2 regions of the Paenibacillus hamazuiensis genome follow, and region 1 is predicted to be linked to the other one. Evidence: riboswitches for the same ligand, from Rfam matches in the RefSeq annotation. Region 1 holds a riboswitch; the other holds the start of a gene.
What was found. Region 1 has a riboswitch for cyclic di-AMP ahead of MYS68_RS11560 (CAP domain-containing protein). Riboswitches for the same ligand answer to the same signal wherever they lie in the genome.

Region 1 (5,424 bases):
CCAGCAAATCCCAATCCTCGCTTTTGGCATTCGGTACGAATTCCCGCAGCTCTTCCATACGTTGTTCCTTCGATAACATCACTTGCTTGATCAGGTATGCGGTCAGTGAAGCATTTTTTACGCCTGCCGCCATCATCGTTACGAGATTGTGCGGTTTGACGGAAGTTATCAAATCAAACATCGAACCGAATTTTAAAAATTTTGGCGAGAATCCGGCAAACGGTCCGAATAACAACGATTCCTTGTTGTCGATATATCTTGTATCAAGATGCGGAACAGACATCGGAGGCGCGCCGACCGCTGCCTTGCCATATACTTTGGCATGATGCTGCGCTACGACGTCCGGGTTTTGACACACCATAAATAGTCCGCTAACCGGAAATCCGCCGATTCCTTTTCCTTCCGGGATGCCGGACTTTTGCAGCAGATGCAGGCTTCCTCCGCCGCCGCCGATAAAGACGAATTTTGCCGTATGCCGTTCGACCGCACCGCTGTCGATGTTACGAACTTTCAATTCCCATAAGCCGTCGCTCGTACGTTTAATATCATCCACATTATGTTTGAATTTTATGTCGACATTTTTACTTTTTAAGTGGGCGAACAACATGCGCGTCAAAGCGCCAAAATTGACATCCGTTCCGGATTCGATTCTGGTAGCTGCTATAGGTTTATTCGAGCCCCGGTCCTTCATCATAAGCGGAATCCATTCCTTCAGTTTATCCGGATCGTCGGAAAACTCCATCCCTTGGAACAAGGGATTGCCCGACATCGCCTCAAAACGTTTTTTAAGAAATGCAACGTCTTGTTCCCCTTGTACGAAACTCATATGAGGTAGCGGCATGATAAAATCTTGCGGATTACGAATCAAATTGCTTTTTACCAGATAAGACCAAAACTGCTTGGAAACCTGGTATTCTTCATTCACTTTAACAGCTTTGCTAATATCGATGGTTCCGTCCGACTTTTCCACGGTATAGTTAAGCTCGCACAATGATGCGTGGCCGGTACCCGCATTATTCCATTCGTTAGAGCTTTCCTCTCCTGCGCTTGCAAGCCTCTCAAACACTGTAATTTCCCAGTTCGGTACTAATTCTTTCAGCAGTGACCCTAAAGTTGCGCTCATAATTCCGGCACCAATCAAGATAACGTCTGTTTTAGTTTGTCTGTTGCTCATATTTACCGTCCCATCACGCTAGTATTTGAAGAAAAAAATGGTGGCGCCTGTGCGTAGGCTTCCACAGCAAGCCAGGGTGCGACCAGGTCACACCCCTTTTCCGGCTCTATTTTAACCCTATGGATTAAACACGTCTTTACTATTATATGATAGTTATAAGCCATACGACAAGAAGCGCGACGAAGAAACCTAATTCGAGCAGATTTTACCTATAGAAGTGCTGGAAAGTTTTGATCAATGAAGCTTACGGACAAGCGTGCTACAATGGAACGAACTCAGGCCCAGGGCACCGTTTTGCCTTTATTTGGGGCTGAGTGCTAATAAGGCCGAAGCTTCGTCAGAAAGCGCGGGGGACCCATTTACCGGGGTGAAGCCACTCACCATGGCGGGGTGTTTCCTCTTTGACCCTAATCCGTCAGCTAACCTCGCAGGCCGTAAAAAAAGGAGAGATTCGTATCATGAAGATGAAAAAAGTCATCATCGCGGGTGCGCTTGCACTCAGCATGGTCGTCGGAGCCGGAGCGGCATCCGCGGCATCAACGTACACCGTGACCGGACAGGACACGATGTGGAAAATTGCAGTAAGGCAGGGCATCCCGCTCAGCACACTGATCCGCATGAACCCGCAGGTCGCGAACCCGAACATCATTTGGCCCGGCATGAAGCTGATCGTCCCTGGCACTGCTGCGCAGCCTAGCGCTCCGGGAACCGGGAACTCGGCGGCCCCGTCTTCCTCCTCCCAGTCCGCTTATGCGGATCAAGTCGTCGCTCTCGTCAATCAAGAGCGCGCCAATGCCGGAGTAAAACCGCTCGTTGTCGACCAAGCTTTGGCGGCAATGGCCCTCGATAAAGCCAAAGATATGTACAATAATCATTACTTTGATCATACGTCGCCAACCTACGGCTCCCCGTTCGATATGATGAATTCTTACGGCATCAGCTACACCTACGCGGGCGAAAATATCGCGATGGGCCAGAAGACGCCGCAAGAGGTCATGAACGCCTGGATGAACAGTCCCGGCCATAAGCAAAACATTTTGAGCCCGAATTACACGAAAATCGGGGTCGCCTATTATAATGGCGAGTGGGTGCAGGAGTTCATCGCGAATTAATGAACGTATTCCCAAAACAAAAAAGCAAAGCCAGGCATGCTCATGCAAGCCTGGCTTTGCTTTTTCCATACTTATCCTTCTGAACCGGCCGGTTCATGGTCATCCGTGTCCATGCACTCTACCAGACGATCCAATCGAATCAACTGATACCCGTAATCGTAAATCGCCGCGGCGACGATAAAAAGCCGCAGCGAACCGTCTCTGTCTTCGTTGTAGCAGTTTGTCGCGTGCTTCATGAACGCATCGTTCGCTTCCTTGACAGACGCGGAGTTCCAGCTTTCCGGCTTTACCTTTTCCTCAAATTTGAGCAAAATATGCTCGTTGAACTTAATCAGCTTTTCCAAATGCCGGTCATAGCTCATATCGATGTCCGGTGTCCGCTCCGATTGAAAGTAATGCTCATGTACATCCTCCAGCACCTCGTAGCCTTTCTGCAAACATTGCAGCAGCTGCTTGTACACAACGATCTGACGCGTCCGTCGGTACTTAGCCCGCTTCAGCTTCTTCAGCTCCTCTTCCAGCAGCTTATATTTATCCGTAAGCGAGTGCAGAGCATCCTCCAGCTCCTGCTTTTGTTCCCGAAACACCTTCTCTTTCATCTCATCGGAAATGGCGGTGCGAAGCAGCAAGGACAGCTGATTGAAAACCGAATGGATCTGCTTGTTGAATTGCACCTTCGGATCCGGGGGCATGAATGCAATATTGAGCACAAAAGCCGATAATATCCCGATCATGCTGAGCAGGAAGCGGTTCAGTGCAAATTCCCACTGTCCGGAAGCCTCCATCACCGCCACGACCGTCACCAGCGTCAAACCGACGGACTCTCCCATCCCGATTTTCATACAGAGCATGATGACGAGGATGCAGACGACGCCGATGGCGATCGGCTCCTTTGAGAAATACGTTCCGGCCAGCAGCGCAATAACGGCGCCGAGCGTGTTCGTCTGCACCTGCTCGAGGAAATGCCGCCAAGACCGGTATATCGAGGGCTGCAGCGCGAAAATGGCCGCCACCGCGGCAATCACCGGCGGGGAAAAATGAAGCCATGTGCTGACGTACAGGGACAGCGTGACAGCGATTCCTGTCTTGAGCATGCGGGCTCCGAATGTCATGGTGTCCCCTCCTTGGACTGTTTGTACTTTTCATATTGTACCAGAGGAAGAGAACCAATCCAATCGATAGTTACGGCTGGATGGATGAAAAACCGGAACTATTATCGTATGATGAAAGTTGCATCTCTGCGGTCCAAATCGCTGGAAACCGCTTCGCTATAAAGCAAGCTATTGCGATGTCTGATGTATCTGCCGGGGAAATTATAGGATTCGAAGGATGCCAGATTGCTGTCGGCAAGCCCCGGTACTTTATAGAAGGTTGCATCGGCCAGGTACAAAGCATTGTTGCTGTACGGTTCCCGCCATATCTCCCCGTTCTTGTGGCGCAGAAATTCACCCGGGAAATTTACGGACTCGAAAGAAATGGCGTTCGGATCCGCCAAGCCCTTCACGATTCTCCATTCCGCATCGGCGGCAGGGCTGACTCCGGAATCGATTCTCCCCCTGCCGCTCGCGTGGCGGATAAAGGCGTCGCTGATGTTGGAAGCTTCTATCCGATTAACCTTTCCGGCTGTGAACGGATTCTTCGTATAGGTCGTGCTGAAATTGCCCAGATTGCTGAAATAATTGGAAATCAGGCTAGCCGGATCCAGGGCCAAGTAACCGCGCGGCACTTTGTCGTCCTTGTCGTCATAGCCCCATGAAGCATTGGCCATATTGGGCCCCTGCCCGTTGTCTCCATAGTGCGTCCCCCACAGCGCAAAGGTTTGCGGATCAAAACGATGGTCCCAAAGACCTTGCGGCGCAAAAATGTCTACAAGCTGATACTTAACGTCCCGGTCATTCCCGCCGGAAGGAACTTCACCTGTGGTTTTGCTCGGATAGTAAAGCAGGACATCCGTATTGGTATAAAGATTCCCATCCCAAGCTTTAATCCCGTGTCCCTTGGCTTCCTGAAAAATGACCGGATGGTCGTAGCCGTCGTACGGCAGCATACGTACGGTGCCGTCGATGGTCTCTTGACCGTTCTTCAGGGGACTCCCGGCAGGGGTGAAGGAGAAGAAATCGGTATGGGATACGGTGACCATGGCTTCCAGAGTGCCGTAATCGGAACCGTCCTTGCGAACCGACAGAAGAATGCCCTCCGAATCGTTCTCGTGTTGGTCCAACCCGAAGAAATCGACATCCGTCCAATCCCGCGGGTGGAAATAATTGTATCCGATGAACCAGTGAGTGCTTGTTTCAACTACGGAATAGTAGGCTTTGCCGATGAGCCGATTATGATCAACATGAAGGTTTTCCCAGTTGTTCAGCGTATTCCAGTCACCGTCATAATCAACGGCGGTCAAATAATCCGCCTCATAATCGCTGCTGTCCGTATCATGATAATTCAAAGGGGCCCAGCGGTACGCAAGGTCCAGGTCGCTGACGGCAGCGTGAGCATTTTTCGGCAGCGCCACAGCCCCCGGGAACAACAAAGTTAGCATAAGTACAACCAAGGCAAAATTTCTAAACATAACATTTAATTTCATGCTTGAATTCACTCCTTTTCCATAAAAAGGTTGTTTTATGCCTTAGCCAAGATGAAGCATAACGAGTCGTCGCAGCATCGTGAAGCTTAAGCCCTTACAATACCAGCGGGCATCACCCCCTTTCACGGCGAATCGTTACTTGGAGTTTGCGGCAGCCCCTCCGCTTATGATCTCATCCTCGCAGCCCAGCTCCCGCAAACAATCCAGAATGCGAACCGGAATATTTCGCCATAGCTCCGGCCAACTTACGTACAAACTATCTTCAAGTACGTATTTGTTGAAAATCATCGAAGGGATAAAAGCTTTTGTGCGCAAATATTGCTCTACCCGCCGATTAATCAAGGGGGTCGATTCGAGTCTCCCTTTGAGCACATCGGTAATGATCATACCGTGAGTTCCGGCATCTCTAGAGGTGCAGGTAACGAGATTGGGCAGTAATTGAAAGTAATCCGGATGAGGCATAAAAGCATGCTTTCCGGGCTGCGAGTACAGCTTCACCTGATTCCCTTCCAAATTGCTGCGGTCCTTAAGCAAACCTTTGAAAAAGCTTCCGT
Region 2 (5,424 bases), 1.7 Mb from region 1:
GACAGCGTCCGTACGGGCATCAACAATTCGCTGGCGAAGCTGGAGCACGGCATCAGTCTCGCGATTTCCAAATCGATCGACGGGATCGGCAGCACCATCAATATGCTCTTTATTGCTTTTATCGTCCCATTTTTGGCTTTTTACATATTAAAAGATTTCCAATTGATCGAAAAAGCGGTGCTTGCCATCGTTCCGAAGCAGCACCGCAAAAATACGACAAAGCTGCTCGTCGACATCGACACGGCGCTTGGTCATTACATCCGCGGCCAGTTTCTCGTATGCGCGATCGTCGGGTCGTGTGCTTACCTCGGTTATTGGCTGATCGATATGCCTTACCCGCTGCTGCTTGCGGCGGTTGTCGCGATTTTTAATATCATCCCTTATTTGGGACCGTTTTTCGGGGCGGCTCCGGCGATCATCATGGCATCCACCATTTCGCTGAAAATGGTTATGCTCGTGGCGTTCGTCAATTTGGTGTGCCAGGTGTTGGAAGGCAATGTGATTTCGCCTCAGGTGGTGGGGCGGTCGCTGCACATGCACCCGCTGATTATCATTTTCGCCCTGCTCGTCGGCGGGGAGCTGGCCGGAGTGATCGGGCTCATTTTGGCGGTGCCGTTTTTCGCCGTGATGAAAGTTATTTTGCAGCATGTGTTTTTGTACTATGTGCATAGACAACCACCCCCTAAATAGAGCGGAGCACCCCCTAAATAGAGCGACACCCCCTAAATCCCCCTTAAGGGGGACCCCAGGCGCTCGGGCGCCCTGGACCCGCCCGTAGGAGGTAATGCTCGCTGCTAGTTCGCGCCTGCCCGGCATCGATTTTTCGCCTGCGGCTCAAAAAATCGGATGCCCGACACGCTTTACTTTTGGAGCGATGATGTGGGGAGGTAATGCGTGCGGCGGGCTCGCGTCTGCCTGGCATGGTTTGCTGGCGCAAACCTGTGCCCGGCACGCTTTACGGGCGGCAGCTTTTAAAAAAATGAAACCATTCCCGGTTTTATCCGTATGAATATAAGGTTGCGCAGCACAACTACAAGTGAATAAGTTTTTGGTTTTTGGAGGAGCCTGTCACCAAGGGCTCCTCTTTGTCATTTTTAGGGATGAGAAAGGATGTAAACGGATGGAACAACAGGCATTGCTAGCAATCGGTATTTTTCTTGTTATTTATGGACTCATCGTTTCGGAGAAGATTCACCGGACCATAGTCGCGATGATCGGCGGCCTACTGATGGTCGTGCTGGGCATCGTTCCGCAGGAGGAGGCGCTGCATCACATCGATTTCAATACGCTCGGGCTGCTCATCGGCATGATGGTGATCGTCAGTATAACGGCGGATACGGGGGTATTCAAATACATCGGCGTCTGGTCGGCGAAAAAAGTGAAGGGCGATCCGGTGCGCCTCCTTATCGCTCTAGGCTTGGTAACGGCCGTCGGCTCGGCGTTTCTCGACAATGTCACGACCGTGCTGCTGATGGTGCCGGTGACCTTCAGCATTACCCGGCAGCTGCAGGTGAATCCGGTGCCGTACCTGATCTCGCAGATCATGGCTTCCAACATCGGGGGCACCGCAACGCTGATCGGAGATCCGCCGAATATTATGATCGGCAGCGCGGTGAAGGAACTGACCTTCATGGCGTTTATCCATAACCTGAGCCTGATTGCCTTCCTCATTTTATTCGCGACAATTCCGCTGTTGGTCTGGATTTACCGCAAGCAGCTTAAGACGACGGAGGAGCTGAGGCTGAGCGTCATGGATCTCGACGAGAAGGCGGAGATTACCGACCCGAAGCTGCTCAGGAAGTGCCTCGCCGTATTGGGACTTACGATCGGCGGATTTTTCGTGCATCAGATCGTTCATCTGGAATCCGCAACCGTCGCTTTGGCCGGCGCCTTTCTGCTGCTGCTGCTCACCGGCGAGCACCATATGGAGGAAGCGCTCGCCAAAGTCGAGTGGACGACGATCTTTTTCTTCGTCGGTTTGTTTGTCCTCGTCGGAGGTTTGATTGAAACCGGGGTCATCGCGAAGCTGGCGCAGTATGCGATCGATGTCACCGGAGGCGATGTGGCCAAAGCGTCATTCCTGATTTTGTGGATGAGCGCGATTGCTTCGGCATTTTTGGACAATATCCCTTTTGTGGCGACGATGATTCCGATGATTCAGGAGATGGGGCTGATGGGGGTCGACCGCCTGGAGCCGTTGTGGTGGAGCCTGGCGCTCGGCGCATGTCTCGGCGGGAACGGCACGCTGATCGGGGCCAGCGCGAATTTGATCGTAGCCGGTTTGTCCTCCAAGGAAGGGCACCCGATTTCGTTTATGACCTACCTGAAGATCGGCTTCCCGCTTATGATTATGTCGATTGTGATCGCTAATCTGTATATTCTTATCCGATATTTGTGAGGTGGCGATGCTATGATCTCATACGATTATGACAAGAAATGCCTGGAGATTTCGGAAAAAAGTAACGGTCCCGACACGGAGTTTCGCATTCGGATTTTATCTCAAGACCAGGACGGGCAGGAAGCGGCTCAGGCGCTTAAGAAAATTCGCTACGATTTCGAGCGGAACGACGTGCTGACCGATGTTTTGTTTTACGTTCACCCGAATCGCGATTACCAAATTATCGTGCGGAAGGACTATTATTTGGACTTCATGCTCAGCTTATTTAAATACGGCCTTTTGTCACAAATCAGCCATAATTCGTGAGAGAATGCAAGCAAAGGTGAGAGCAAAAGCTATGTAAGCGTTATTTTCAGCCGCCGTGAATAACGCCAACGTCAAGCTGATCTTTTTCCTGTTTTACTTTCCTTCATACGGGGAGTAAACTTCATTTTGCAACTGAATATGAAAAACGCTGAATTTTCCCTGAAACCATTCGGGAAAAGCGGGGGAACCAAACGAAATATGGGGTGAATCGGGCGTCATCCGCGCCCGTAGAGCTGCTTCTCACGGCTCGAATCCGACAGCTAACCTCGTAAGCGCTCGTGGGAAGGATAGAACAACCGGTGACAAAAACACAAGGTGCTACCCTTGTGTTTTTTTGTTGTGCGCTCATCCTGCAGCGATATTCAGGCAACGATAACAGGAAAAAGGATTGGATGAGATGACTGAGTATACGTTGAAAAGGCTGTTATTCGGAAAACCGCTTAAGACCAGCGAGCTAGAATCGGAAAAAATGCCGGTTTGGAAGGCGCTGCCGATCCTGTCGTCGGATGCGCTCTCCTCCGTGGCTTACGGCACGGAGCAAATATTGCTGGAGCTGGCCACCGTCGGGATCGCCGCGTTTTATTTTTCGCTGCCCGTGGCGATCTCGATCATTTTGCTGATCGGCATTCTGGTAATGAGCTACCGTCAGGTGATCGAAGCGTATCCGCAGGGCGGCGGCGCCTATATGGTCGCCAAGGAAAACTTGGGTATGACATGGGGACGCCTGACAGGGGTGTCGCTGCTGATCGACTATACGCTGACGGTAGCCGTCTCGATATCGGCCGGCGTTCAGGCGATTACCTCCGCTTTTCCGCAGGCGGTGCCTTACATCGTCGAAATCACCCTTTTGCTCGTATGGCTCATGGTATGGCTGAACCTTCGAGGCACCTCCGAATCCGGCAGCGTGTTCGCCCTGCCGACTTATTTCTTTATCGGCTGCGTGCTGCTGCTGCTCGGCAAAGGCGCCTGGGACCTTGTCACCGGCGCCGAAGCGGTATCGACGGAACTGGCGGTGCCTGAGGTAATGCCGCAGGGGTTGACGCTGTTTGTTCTGCTGAAAGCTTTCTCCTCGGGCTGCTCCGCTGTGACCGGGATCGAGGCGATTTCCGATGCGGTGCCTCATTTCCGCACGCCTTCGACAACCAACGCCAAGCGCACGCTCGTATCGCTCGGAGCGCTGCTGTCGGTCGTCTTCGGCGGTATCACTCTACTGACGCTCGCCTACGGCATAGCCCCGGATCCGCAGGGACATACGTCGGTGCTGTCGATGGTGACGGAGCATGCATTTGGCCGCGGCACGGTGTATTATGCGACGCAGTTCGCGACCATGCTGATTTTGACGTTGGCGGCGAACACCAGCTTTAACGGGTTTCCGATACTGGCGTCGATCATGGCGACGGACAAAAACTTCCCGCGCATGTTCGCCAATCGCGGGGACCGGCTTTCCTACAACTACGGCATCGTGACGCTCGGCATATTGGCCAGTATATTGCTGATTATCTTCGGCGGCAAAACCGATGCGCTGATTCCGCTGTATGCGATCGGGGTGTTTCTCTCCTTTACGCTGGCGCAAAGCGGACTTGTCCGAAAATGGTTCACGGAAAGGCCTAAGGGCTGGCGGCGCAAGCTGACGATCAACGGAGTCGGAGCGCTGTTGTCGCTTGTCGTGCTCATTATTTTCAGCGTCACCAAATTCGCCGAAGGCGCCTGGATCGTTATTTTCATTACGCCGATCCTGCTTATTTTTATTACGAAAATATACCGCCATTATGAGGATCTTGCCGCGGAACTGCGCATATGTCTGGACGACCCGGTTCCGCAAAAGGAATCGGTCATCATTATTCCGATCGCCGGCATTCACCGGGTCGTGCAAACAACGATCGCCTATGCCAAATCGCTTTCGCCGAATGTGATCGCCTTTTATGTGGCGTTTAACGACGAGGATGAAAAGAAGATGGAGGAGAAATGGGAAAAATGGAATCCGGGCGTGCGGCTTGTCATCTTTAAATCCCGTTACCGCGCGATCATTAAGCCGCTTATCGAATTTGCGGACAGAATCGATTCGCACGTCAGCGAAAGACAGACCGTCATGGTGCTGCTCCCCGAATTCATTACTCGCAAATGGTGGCACAGGCTGCTGCACAACCAGTCGGCGCGGCGCATCCGGTCGAAGCTGCTGAAACGCAAAGATATGATCGTCGCTACGGTTCCCTACCATTTGCATGATTAAACCGGCATCCTGCAGCACGGCGTTATTTTCCGGCGAAAAAGAGAAGCCCCTTCTGCCATCAGGCGGAAGGGGCTTCGTCTTGAGGTTTTGAGGTTGGGATTCCATGTTCATCCGCTTTGGCAAGCAGAATGATGAGGTTGGCTGTTGGTAATGAAAATCATTATCAATTGATGATTTTATTTTAATATGGATGAGAATCATTGTCAATAGGAAAATCACATTACTTTTCCGGTTCGTTAGTGTCTCCCCACGTCAGGGAAATATGTGATATACTGGCGTTATTATCCTGTTTACTGGGTAGAAACGGAGCAATTTCTGATGAAGCAAGCATTGATGCCGGCACCCGCTTCGGCGGGATACAAAGATCTTCTGCGCGAAGGAAAGCTTTTTACGCCGATTTTCGCAACCGCCGTTTTTTTGCTTTACCATATGCCTGACTTCGGGCTGGGATCGTTTTGGAAAGCGGCGGGACTCGGTTTTCTAGGCCTCT

Region 2: another riboswitch for cyclic di-AMP. It lies ahead of MYS68_RS18915 (APC family permease); the one in region 1 lies ahead of MYS68_RS11560 (CAP domain-containing protein).

The regions. Positions count from the first base shown of each region.
Region 1 is NZ_JALRMO010000001.1:2,617,284-2,622,707, forward strand. Features, by position in the region: gene MYS68_RS11555 (malate:quinone oxidoreductase) at 1-1,174, opposite strand, end outside; cyclic di-AMP (ydaO/yuaA leader) riboswitch at 1,489-1,623, shown strand; gene MYS68_RS11560 (CAP domain-containing protein) at 1,630-2,286, shown strand; gene MYS68_RS11565 (FUSC family protein) at 2,358-3,398, opposite strand; gene MYS68_RS11570 (AbfB domain-containing protein) at 3,500-4,870, opposite strand; gene MYS68_RS11575 (hypothetical protein) at 5,006-5,424, opposite strand, start outside.
Region 2 is NZ_JALRMO010000001.1:4,351,884-4,357,307, reverse strand. Features, by position in the region: gene MYS68_RS18930 (AI-2E family transporter) at 1-690, shown strand, start outside; gene MYS68_RS18925 (ArsB/NhaD family transporter) at 1,121-2,398, shown strand; gene MYS68_RS18920 (hypothetical protein) at 2,411-2,704, shown strand; cyclic di-AMP (ydaO/yuaA leader) riboswitch at 2,841-2,994, shown strand; gene MYS68_RS18915 (APC family permease) at 3,102-4,934, shown strand; gene MYS68_RS18910 (alkaline phosphatase family protein) at 5,253-5,424, shown strand, end outside.